Regions from separate parts of the Burkholderia sp. PU8-34 genome, predicted to be linked through region 1. Evidence: riboswitches for the same ligand, from Rfam matches in the RefSeq annotation. Region 1 holds a riboswitch; the other holds the start of a gene.
What was found. A riboswitch is a leader RNA that binds a small molecule or an ion and turns the genes downstream of it on or off. The one in region 1 is predicted to bind cobalamin.

Region 1 (5,130 bases):
GAACGTCGACGAGCAGCCAGCGCGGCGTTTCCTGCGTCGACTTCGGATCGTAATAGGGACTCTTCGGATCGAATTGCGTGGGATCGGGGTAGGGTGTCGACGACACTTCGGCGACGCCCGCGATGCCCGGCTCGGGGCAGCTCGAGTGATAGAACAGCACGCCGTCGCCGAGCTTCATCGTGTCGCGCATGAAATTGCGCGCCTGATAGTTGCGCACGCCGGTCCAGGGCAGCGTGCGCTGCGGCGCGTTCGCGAGATCGTCGATGCTCGCTTCGTCCGGTTCGGACTTCATCAGCCAGTATTGCATGGATCGTGATCGACGCAGAAAGAGGCTGCTACAAGAGGCCGCTACAAAAGAGGCCGCTACAAAAGGAAACGGCATCGGGTGCAAGACCCGATGCCGTTGGATAGGCCCCCGCCTTAGCCGCTAGGCCGGCATCCTGAACCTGGGGTTCAGAATTGGTCGCAGTTAGCAGCACTTCGGGTACATCAGACAGAGTGACGCGCGCGCCCGTGCTACAAATTTCCGCAACCGTGCACATGGCATTGGTTCAAGGAATATATGACCTTGGCGAACCAGGCAGGGAAGCTGACTGAACTGTGAATCGTTGTGTCCAATTTGACCACCGTTGACCGCTGAGATCAAGGGGAATCGACACATCGATTCGAGGTTACTGCGTCTCGTGCTGTGCGAGCACCGCACCGAGTTTTTCGTTCATCTGGCGCATTGTACGCCGGATTTCTTCCGCCGGAAATGCTTCACCGTGACGCACGCTCGTTTGCAGCCGCAGCAGTTCGGACGCGAGCGACAGCGCCGCCATCACGGCGATGCGATCGGTGCCGCGCACCGAGCTGTTCGAGCGGATCTTCGTCATTTCCGCGTCGACACGCGCGACAGCCTCGAGCAGCGCCCCTTCGGTCTCGGCCGAACAGGCGAGACGATAGGCCTGGCCGAGAATCGAGACTTCGATCTGCTTGGTGCTCATGCGTGTTCTCCGTGGCTTGCCGCGTCGTCGCGATCGGCGCGCGCCTGTGTATCCAGCAGATCGAGCTGGTTGTCGGTTTCCGCCACGCTCTTCGAGCGCGGCAGCTTCTCGAGAATCGCGTTCAGTTTCACCTGAGCGTCGTCGATCTTCGCCGACAGCGTGTCGCGTTCCGCCTCGAGCGCATTGCGTTCCTCGCGCAGTTGCGTGAGCTCGGCGCGCACCGTGTCCGCTTCCGCGCGCAATTGCGCGACTTGCTCTTCGAGCGCGAGCCGTTCCGAGTGATAGCGCTGGTTCAGTGCAATCAGCCGGCCAATATTTTGAGATAGGGTTTCGAGTTCGTTGAGCATCTGCTGCGTCCTCTAAAGACCCAGCATTTTAGCGCGGAATAACGCGCATTCCGACATCTGTAACGTTTCCAGTCGTAACACCCCTGCTTCTTGCCGCGAAATTGCGAGACGGGGGCCGGTTTTTGCCTGTGTGCCGAGCGCTTTCTTGACGCTCTCGCGGACCGCTCCTAAACTGGCGCCGCCTCGGTGCTCGCGCGTGCGACGCGCGGTTAAACGGGAAGCAGGGCGCCGGCTCCGCCAGGAGCGGCCAACCTGCGCTGCCCCCGCAACGGTAAGCGGCCGCATCGGACGATGCAGGCCGGCTCGGGTGCGCTCGGCGTGTGCGGTTCGCATGCGGGCGCAGGCCACTGCGCATGATTGCGCGGGAAGGCGAGCCGGTGTGCCGCCAGCCCGGATACCGGCCGAGGCGGGGAGCCCGTGCGCGGGCTTCATGACGCGCGGCCTGCGGGGAAGCGGGGCGCGCAGCCGTTCACAGGATGTCTTCGATGCTGACCCCAATCGCCCGCAACGCGCTCGGCGCGCTATGCGGGCTGCCGCTCGCCGCCGCGGCCCAGACTGCTGCTGCACCGGCCGTACCCGCCACCTCCACCACACCCGCTGCCGCGCAGACAGGACAGAACACCGACGCGCAGCTGCTCGCGCCGGTCGTCGTCACCGCGCAGCGCGCGCCGCAGGTCCTTGCCGATGCGATTCCGCAAACGACCGTGTTCGACGCGCAGGACATCGCTGCGCATCCGGGCGCCGACCTGCCGACGCTGCTCGCGTTCGCGCCAGGCGCGCAGATCGTGCGCAACGGCGGCCCTGGCGCGAGCGCGACGCTGTTTTTGCGCGGCGCGCAATCGACGCAATCGCTCGTGCTGGTCGACGGCGTGCGCGTCGATTCCGCGAGCCTCGGCGCCGCGCAGCTGAGCCAGCTGCCGCTCGACCAGATCGAGCGGGTCGAGATCGTGAACGGCAACGTGTCGTCGCTGTATGGCTCCGGTGCGATCGGCGGCGTCGTGCAGGTGTTCACGAAGGACGGCGGCAATCATCCGCCGCGCTTCAACTTTGCGGTCGGCCTCGGCAGCTATGGCACGCAGACGCAGCAGGCGGGCGTGTCGGGCCGGCTCGACGCCGACGGCAAGACGACCTTCAGCGTGTCGATCGCGCGCGACAAGGACAACGGCTTTTCCGCGCTCGATCCGGCGAAGCAGCCGAATGCGAACCCGAACGCGAACGGCTACCTGAACGAGAGCGTCACCGCATCGCTGCGGCATCGCTTCGACGATCGCTGGGATGCGGGCGTCACGTACTTCCAGTCGAACGGCACCAACAGCTACGACAACGCGTTCGGCGCGCCGACCGACCTGAACAACCTGTATTCGCGCGTGCAGCAGGCGCGCGTCTTCGCGAACGGCAAGCTGTTCGACTGGTGGACGACGCATGTCAGCGTGGCGACCGGCAACGACCGCAGCCAGACGGAGCTGAACGGCGTCTACACCGACCACTTCAATACCGACAACCGCCAGTACACGTGGCAGAACGATTTCCGGATCGCGCCCGACCACATGATCCAGGCCGGCTACGAGCGGCTCGACCAGCAGTTCATGTCGAACGTGTATTCGGCGCCGCAACGCCACGTGAATTCCGGCTGGCTCGGCTACATGGGGCGCATCGGCCGCCAGCAGTTCCAGGCGAGCCTGCGGCGCGACCAGTATTCGGATTTCGGCGGCGCGAACTCGTACTATCTGGGCTACGGGCTCGACCTCACCGATCGCTGGAAAATCACCGCCAGCTATTCGGACGCGTTTCGCGCGCCGAGCTTCAACGACCTCTATTACCCGATCGCCGGGAATCCGTCGATCCAGCCCGAGCGCAGCCACTCGGTCGAGGCCGCGCTGCAATATGCGGCGAACGCGGTGGGCGTCATGCGCATCACCGTGTTCCAGACGCGCTATTCGAACCTGATCGACTACCGGCCTGAAGCGAACAGCTTCTTCTATGTCGCGCAGAATGTCGGCCGGGCGAAGGTGCAGGGGCTCGAAGGCTCGTGGCAAGGGCACGTCGGCGCGACCGACGTGCGGGTTGCCGCCACCTTGCAGAACCCGATCGACGAAACGCAGAATCAGGACCTGGACCGGCGCGCGCGGCGCTTCGCGTCGGCAGCGGTGAGCCGCGCGTTCGGCCCGGTGCGCGTCGGCGGCGAATGGCTCGTCAGTGGCGCGCGCAACGATTCGGGCGGCGGGCGGCTCGGCGGTTATGGGCTCGTCAATCTGTCCGCGCGCTACAACATCACGAAGGCGTGGTACGTCAGCGCGCGCATCGACAACCTCTTCGACAAGGACTACGAGCTTGCCTACGCATACAACACGCCGCGGCGCGGCGCCTATGTCACGCTCGGCTGGCAGCAGCAGTAAGCGCCCGGCGTGCGCGGCACGGTGCGCCGCATGAGCGCCACGCGCGCGGCGGCGATCTGGGCGGCGCTCGCCGTGGCCGTCGCCGTGCTGTTCGTCGCGTCGCTGACGATCGGCAGCGTGCCGATGTCGCCGCTGCAGGCGCTCGCATCGCTCGTTCCGCACGGCGGCGGCGATGCGCTGTTCGCCGACATCGTTCGCACGCTGCGGCTGCCGCGCGCGCTCGCGGGCTTCGCGTGCGGCGCATTGCTCGCACTCGCGGGCGCGCTGCTGCAGGTGCTGCTGCGCAATCCGCTCGCGGAACCGTACGTGCTCGGCGTGTCGGGCGGCGCGGCCGGCTTTGCGCTCGTCGCGATGATCGCGGGCGCCGCGTGGTGGCTCGTCGATGCGTCGGCGTTCGCCGGCGCGCTCGTGTCCGTGGGGCTCGTGCTCGGCCTCGCGCGCCGCGAGCTGTGGCGCGGCGAGTTGCGTGACGCGTCGCCGCGGCTGCTGCTCACCGGCGTCGTGATCGCGGCCGGGTGGGGCGCGCTCGTCACGCTGCTGCTGTCGCTCGCGCCCGATGCCAGGCTGCGCGGCATCATCTTCTGGCTGACCGGCGACCTGAACGGCGCCGCGGCGCCATGGTTCGCGTGGGCCGCGCTTGCGCTCGCCGCGTGCGTCGCGCTGCCGGCCGCGCCGCAGCTGAACGTGCTGCTGCGCGGCGACGCGACCGCACTCGCGCTCGGCGTGCCGGTCGCGCGGCTGCGCGTGCGCATCTACCTCGTCGCGTCGCTGGCCGCGGCTGCTGCGGTGACGACCGCGGGCACGATCGGCTTCGTCGGGCTCGTCGTCCCGCATGCGCTGCGTCTCGCGTTCGGCAACGACCAGCGCATGCTGCTGCCTGCCGCGCTGCTCGCGGGCGGCGGCGGCGTGATGGCGGCCGACCTGCTCGCGCGGACCGTGATCGCGCCCGCGCAGTTGCCGGTCGGCGTGATGACCGCGCTGATCGGTGTGCCGGTGTTCCTGTGGATGTTGCTGAGGAGACCGACGCGATGAATGCAGCCGTATCCTTGCCGGCCACCGGCGTCTCGTACGCGGCTGTCCACCTGACGCTGCGGGTCGGCGCGCGCACGTTGCTGAGCGGCTTCACGCAGGAGTTCGGGCCCGGCGAGATCTGGTGCGTCGCGGGGCCGAACGGCGCGGGCAAGACGACATTGCTCGCGACGCTCGCGGGCCTGCATGCGCCGTCCGGCGGCCACGTCGAAGCCGACGGCCGCCCGCTCGCCGCGTGGCCGCCCGCCCAGCTCGCACAACGGCGCGCGCTGATGCCGCAACACCTGCACGATGCGTTCAGCGCGACCGTGTTCGACACGGTGCTGCTCAACCGCTTCCCGTATCTCGGCGGCTGGGGCTGGGAGCGCGACG
Region 2 (5,130 bases), on a different contig from region 1:
CCGATTGCTTTCGCCGCCGACTACCAGGTCGAAAAACTCGACAACACGATCAAGGTCGACGCATCCGGCAAGCGCACCGCACAGGTCGATCTGTCGATCAAGCTGCTGACGGACGCCGCGATCGCCCGCTTCGGCCAGTACGTGCTGCCGTACAACGCGCAGCTTCAGACGCTCGACGTCAACGCCGCGCAGACCGTGCACGCCGACGGCTCGACGGTGGCGGTCGATGTCCAGCACGGCATCTTCGACCGGCCGGCGCCAGTCACGGTCGCGGCGCCGCAATTCAGCGCCGAGCACCTGCGCATCGTCACGTTTCCCGCGCTCGCGAAAGGCGACTCGATCCGGCTTTCGTACACGCTGACCGACACGGATACGCTGTTCCCCGGCAAATTCAGCGTCCAGCTCGCGTTTCCGCCGATCGAGGACTACCGTACCGCGAACGTCACGCTCGACACGCCGGCCGGCATGGCCGTCGCGATCGACGCGAGGGGGATGCGCGCGACGTCCGATAGGACGCGCGGCGGACGCCGGATTCGCGCGTACCACTACGAAACGCCCGCGCCGGGCCCGATCGAAGAACAGGCAAACACGGTCGCCTGGACGGACGTCGGTCCCGTCTTCATCGCGAGCAATTTCTCGGGCTATGCGGACATCGCGCGCGCGTATCAGGCGCGCGCCGCCGACAAGCAGGCGCCCGCCGACGCGATCCGCGCGCTCGCGGACCAGATCACCGCAGGCGTCGACGACCGTCGCGAGCAGGCAATGCGCCTGTACGCGTGGGTCGCCCGCAACATCCGCTACGTCGGCGTGTATTTCGGTGCCGGGCCCGTGGTCCCGCATCAGGCCGACGACGTGCTCGCGAACCGCTACGGCGACTGCAAGGACCAGGTGACGCTGCTGTCCGCGCTGCTTGCGGCGAAGGGCATCGAGAGCCGCACGGTGCTGGTCAACCTTGGCGATCGCTACCGCCTGCCCGACGCGCCGGACGTGCTGACGTTCAATCACGCGATCGTGTGGCTGCCCGAATTCGACGTGTTCGCCGATACGACGGCCGGCGTGCTGCCGTTCGGCGCACTGCCGTTCGAGGCGAGCGGCAAGCCCGCGCTCGACACCGCGACGGGCAACGTGATCCGCACGCCGCCGCAGAACGGCCGCAACAGCCGGTCGCTCCTCGCCTACACGCTCGATCTCGACCGCGACGGCAACGCGACGATGACGGGCGACATCGCGCTCGACGGCCAGGCCGTCCAGCACGCGCGGCAGATGTTCGTGTACGTCCAGCCGAAACGGCTGGCCGACGAGATGCTGCGCCGCTCCGGTCTCTCCGGCGAACTGCAGATGACCCCGCATCATCTCGACGCACTCGACCAGCCGTTCTCGATCGCGCTGCGCGGCACGCTGAACCAGTTGTCGCTGATGCCGGGCCCTGCGGCGTTCGCGGTGCCGTCGCTGCCGAATTTCGGCCGGATCCGCGAGTTCGCCGATTTCGTCCTTCAGCAGAAGGACAAGCGTTTCGAAGGCGTATGCGCCGGAACGCGGCTCGAGGAACGCTACCGGATCACGCTGCCGGCCGACGTCGAGATACTCGCGATTCCGCCCGATGTCGACGTCCGCGCCGGCGAAATCGCGTATCGCTCGACCTATCGCCGCGACGGCCGGACCGTCGACGTGACGCGCGTGCTCGATCGCGATCTCGGCGGCAACGTATGCAGCGGCGCGAAGCTCGCCGAGTGGGCCGACGCCGCGCGCAGCATCTCGAAGGACCTGAAGCGGCAGATCCTGTATCGCTGACCGGCGCCGCGGCGGCCCGCGCATCGCGCGCCGTCGCCGGCTGGCGGGCGCCGGCCCCGCATGCGTTTGCGCTGACGCGTGTGCTATCGTATGCGCCGCGTTCGGTGCTCGCATGCGCATTCCGCACATGCAGTCAAACGGGAAACAGGAGGCGGACGACCGCCCGGCCTGTGCTGTCCCCGCAACGGTACGCCGCCCGCGCAACGCGCCTTTCGAGCGCACGCGCCCATGCCGCCCACGATGCCACTGCCCGCCTGCCTCGGGTGGGAAGGCCGCGGCCTGGCAAGCGGCCAGCCCGGATACCGGCCGACGCAAGGGGCGAGCGAGTCGCTCGCCGAACGCCCGATCCGCGGGGGACGGATCGTGTGCGCTTATGCCCGCTTCGAGCGGGCTGCTTTCATTCTGCTATGCACCGCCATTCCGCAAGCCGGCTTCGCGCCGTCCGTTCGCCGCTTTCCCCCGCTTCGACACGGTTCGCGCCGTGCTGCGCCCGATGAGCCGCGCGTGGCTGATCGGCGCCGGCCCCGGCGACGCCGACTTGCTGACCCTCAAGGCCGTGCGCGCGATCGGCGCAGCCGATGTGCTGCTGGTCGACGATCTCGTGAACCCCGACGTGTTGCAGCATGCGCGCGCTGATGCGCGGATCGAGCACGTCGGCAAGCGCGGCGGCCATGCGTCGACGCCGCAGGAAACGATCGTCGCCGCGATGCTCGCGCACCTGCGCGCGGGCCGCAGCGTCGCGCGCCTGAAAGGCGGCGACCCGTTCGTGTTCGGCCGTGGCGGCGAGGAGCTGATCGCGCTCGGCGCGGCGGGGTTTCCGGTCGAGGTCGTGAACGGCATCACGGCCGGCATCGCCGCGCCGGCCGCGCTCGGCATTCCGGTCACGCATCGCGGCGACGCACAGGGTGTGATCTTCGTGACGGGACACGGCGCGGGCGACGACGAGCCCGACTGGCAAGCGCTCGCCGCCACCCGGATGACGCTCGTGATCTACATGGGCATCCGCCGCCTCGGCGCGATCGTCGCCGCGCTGTTGGCGGGCGGCCTGCCGGACGACACGCCGTGCGCGGCGATCGAATCGGCGACGCGACCCGAGCAGCGTCACGTGCTGGCGACGCTCGCGACCGTCGTCGCAACAGTCGGTGCGGCCGGCATCGGCTCGCCCGCGATCGTCGTGATCGGCCGGGTTGCCGCGCTGGCCGCCGATCCCGCGGTGCAGGCCGCGCTGTCGGGCGGCGCAACGCCGGAGCATGCGTAATGCAGGTCGCGCTCGGTCTCGGCTTTCGCGCGGGCGTCACCGCGGCGCAGCTCGATGCCGCGATCCGCGCGGCGCTCGCGCGGCATCCGGATGCGCAGCCGGCCGTCGTCGCGACGCTCGCCGAAAAATCCCGCACACACGCGCTGCGCACGCTGTGCGCGCGGCGCGGCTGGCCGCTCGTCGCGTTCGGCGCGGCGCAGCTGGCCGCGCACCCCGAACTCGCGGCGAGCGGGCCGTCGGCGGCCGCCCTCGCCCGCTTCGGCGTGGCGGGCGTCGCGGAGCCGTGCGCGCGGCTCGCCGCGCCGCACGGCCGGCTGCTCGGCCCGAAACTCGCGCGGGACGGCGTGACGGTCGCGCTCGCCGGCCCGCTTTGAACCCTCGCGTTGAACCCTTTGTTACGACAGGACGAACTCCGATGAAAACCGATCCCGAAGCGCATCAGCGGATGACCGAACGCCGCCGCGCCGGCCACGAGAAGAAGCAGGCCGCCGCCGTCAACGAAAAAGGCCTGCTGATCGTCAACACCGGCAACGGCAAGGGCAAGAGCACCGCCGCGTTCGGCATGGCCGTGCGCGTGCTCGGCCACGGGATGCGGCTCGGCGTCGTGCAGTTCATCAAGGGTGCGCTGCATACGTCCGAGCGCGATTTCCTCGGCGCGGTCGCGCAATGCGATTTCGTGACGATGGGCGACGGCTATACGTGGAACACGCAGAACCGCGACGCCGACATCGCGACCGCGCGCAAGGGCTGGGACGAAGCGCGCCGGATGATCGAAAGCGGCGACTACCAGATGGTGATCCTCGACGAGCTGAACACCGTGCTCAAGTACGAATACCTGCCGCTCGACGAAGTGCTCACGACGCTTGCGGCCCGCCCTGCGTCGCTGCACGTCGTCGTGACCGGCCGGCACGCGCCCGATGCGCTCGTCGAAGCCGCCGACCTCGTCACCGAGATGCGGCTCGTCAAGCATCCGTACAAGGAACAGGGCGTGAAGGCGCAGCGCGGCGTGGAGTTCTGAGCGATGCCCGCCTGCCCCGCGCTCTTCGTCAGCGCGCCCGCGTCCGGCCAGGGCAAGACGTCGGTGACGGCCGGCCTCGCGCGGCTGCATCGCCGGCTCGGCCGCCGCGTGCGCGTGTTCAAGACCGGGCCGGACTTTCTCGATCCGATGCTGCTCGAACGCGCGAGCGGCGCGCCCGTGCACGCGCTCGACCTCGGCATGGTCGGTGAAGCCGGCTGCCGCACACTGCTCGCCGAGGCCGCGCGCGACGCCGACCTGATCCTGATCGAAGGCGTGATGGGGCTGTTCGACGGCACGCCGAGCAGCGCGGATCTCGCGGCGGCGTTCGGCGTGCCGGTCGTCGCGGTGATTTCCGCGAAATCGATGGCGCAGACGTTCGCGGCGATCGCGTTCGGCCTCGCGCGTTTTCGCGAAGGCTTGCCGTTCTACGGCGTGCTCGCGAACCGCGTCGGTTCCGCGCGTCACGCCGAATTGCTGCAGCAGGCGCTGCCCGGCGACCTGCGCTGGCTCGGCCACGTGCCGGCCGATGCGGGCATCGCGTTGCCCGAGCGTCATCTCGGGCTGCATCAGCCGCACGACATCGACGACCTCGACGCGCGGCTCGACCGCGCGGCCGACGTGCTCGCACAGACCGCGCTGGCCGACCTGCCGCCCGCCGTCGCGTTCGCGGCGCCGGACGACGTCGCGCCGCTGCCGCGTGCGCTGACGGGCAAGCGCATCGCGATCGCGCGCGATGTGGCGTTCTCATTCATCTATCCGGCGAATCTCGCGCTGCTCGAAGCGCTCGGCGCGCAGTTGCGGTTCTTCTCGCCGCTTGCCGACGAGCCCGTCCCGGGCGATTGCGACGCGCTGTTCCTGCCGGGCGGCTATCCGGAACTGTATGCGGCGACGCTCGCGGCGAACGCGACGAGCGCGCGGACGATCCGCGCGCATGCGGCGGCCGGCAGGCCGATCGTCGCCGAATGCGGGGGGATGGTGTATCTGTGCGAAACGTTGACCGGCGTGGACGGCGCGACGACGCCGATGCTCGGCGTGCTGCCCGGCCACGCAACGATGCAGCGCC

Region 2: linked by a shared signal. The riboswitch ahead of cobA (uroporphyrinogen-III C-methyltransferase) and the one ahead of ACV22Z_RS16920 (TonB-dependent receptor domain-containing protein) in region 1 are both predicted to bind cobalamin.

Annotation. Positions count from the first base shown of each region.
Region 1 is NZ_JBSAXC010000006.1:158,496-163,625, forward strand. It holds gene ACV22Z_RS16900 (EVE domain-containing protein) at 1-307, opposite strand, end outside; RNA gene ssrS (6S RNA) at 409-590, opposite strand; gene ACV22Z_RS16910 (cell division protein ZapA) at 672-986, opposite strand; gene ACV22Z_RS16915 (ATPase) at 983-1,333, opposite strand; cobalamin riboswitch at 1,501-1,753, shown strand; gene ACV22Z_RS16920 (TonB-dependent receptor domain-containing protein) at 1,819-3,729, shown strand; gene ACV22Z_RS16925 (FecCD family ABC transporter permease) at 3,760-4,761, shown strand; gene ACV22Z_RS16930 (ABC transporter ATP-binding protein) at 4,758-5,130, shown strand, end outside.
Region 2 is NZ_JBSAXC010000002.1:641,228-646,357, reverse strand. It holds gene ACV22Z_RS07635 (DUF3857 domain-containing transglutaminase family protein) at 1-1,791, shown strand, start outside; cobalamin riboswitch at 1,876-2,116, shown strand; gene cobA (uroporphyrinogen-III C-methyltransferase) at 2,285-3,049, shown strand; gene ACV22Z_RS07625 (cobalamin biosynthesis protein) at 3,049-3,423, shown strand; gene cobO (cob(I)yrinic acid a,c-diamide adenosyltransferase) at 3,465-4,067, shown strand; gene ACV22Z_RS07615 (cobyrinate a,c-diamide synthase) at 4,071-5,130, shown strand, end outside.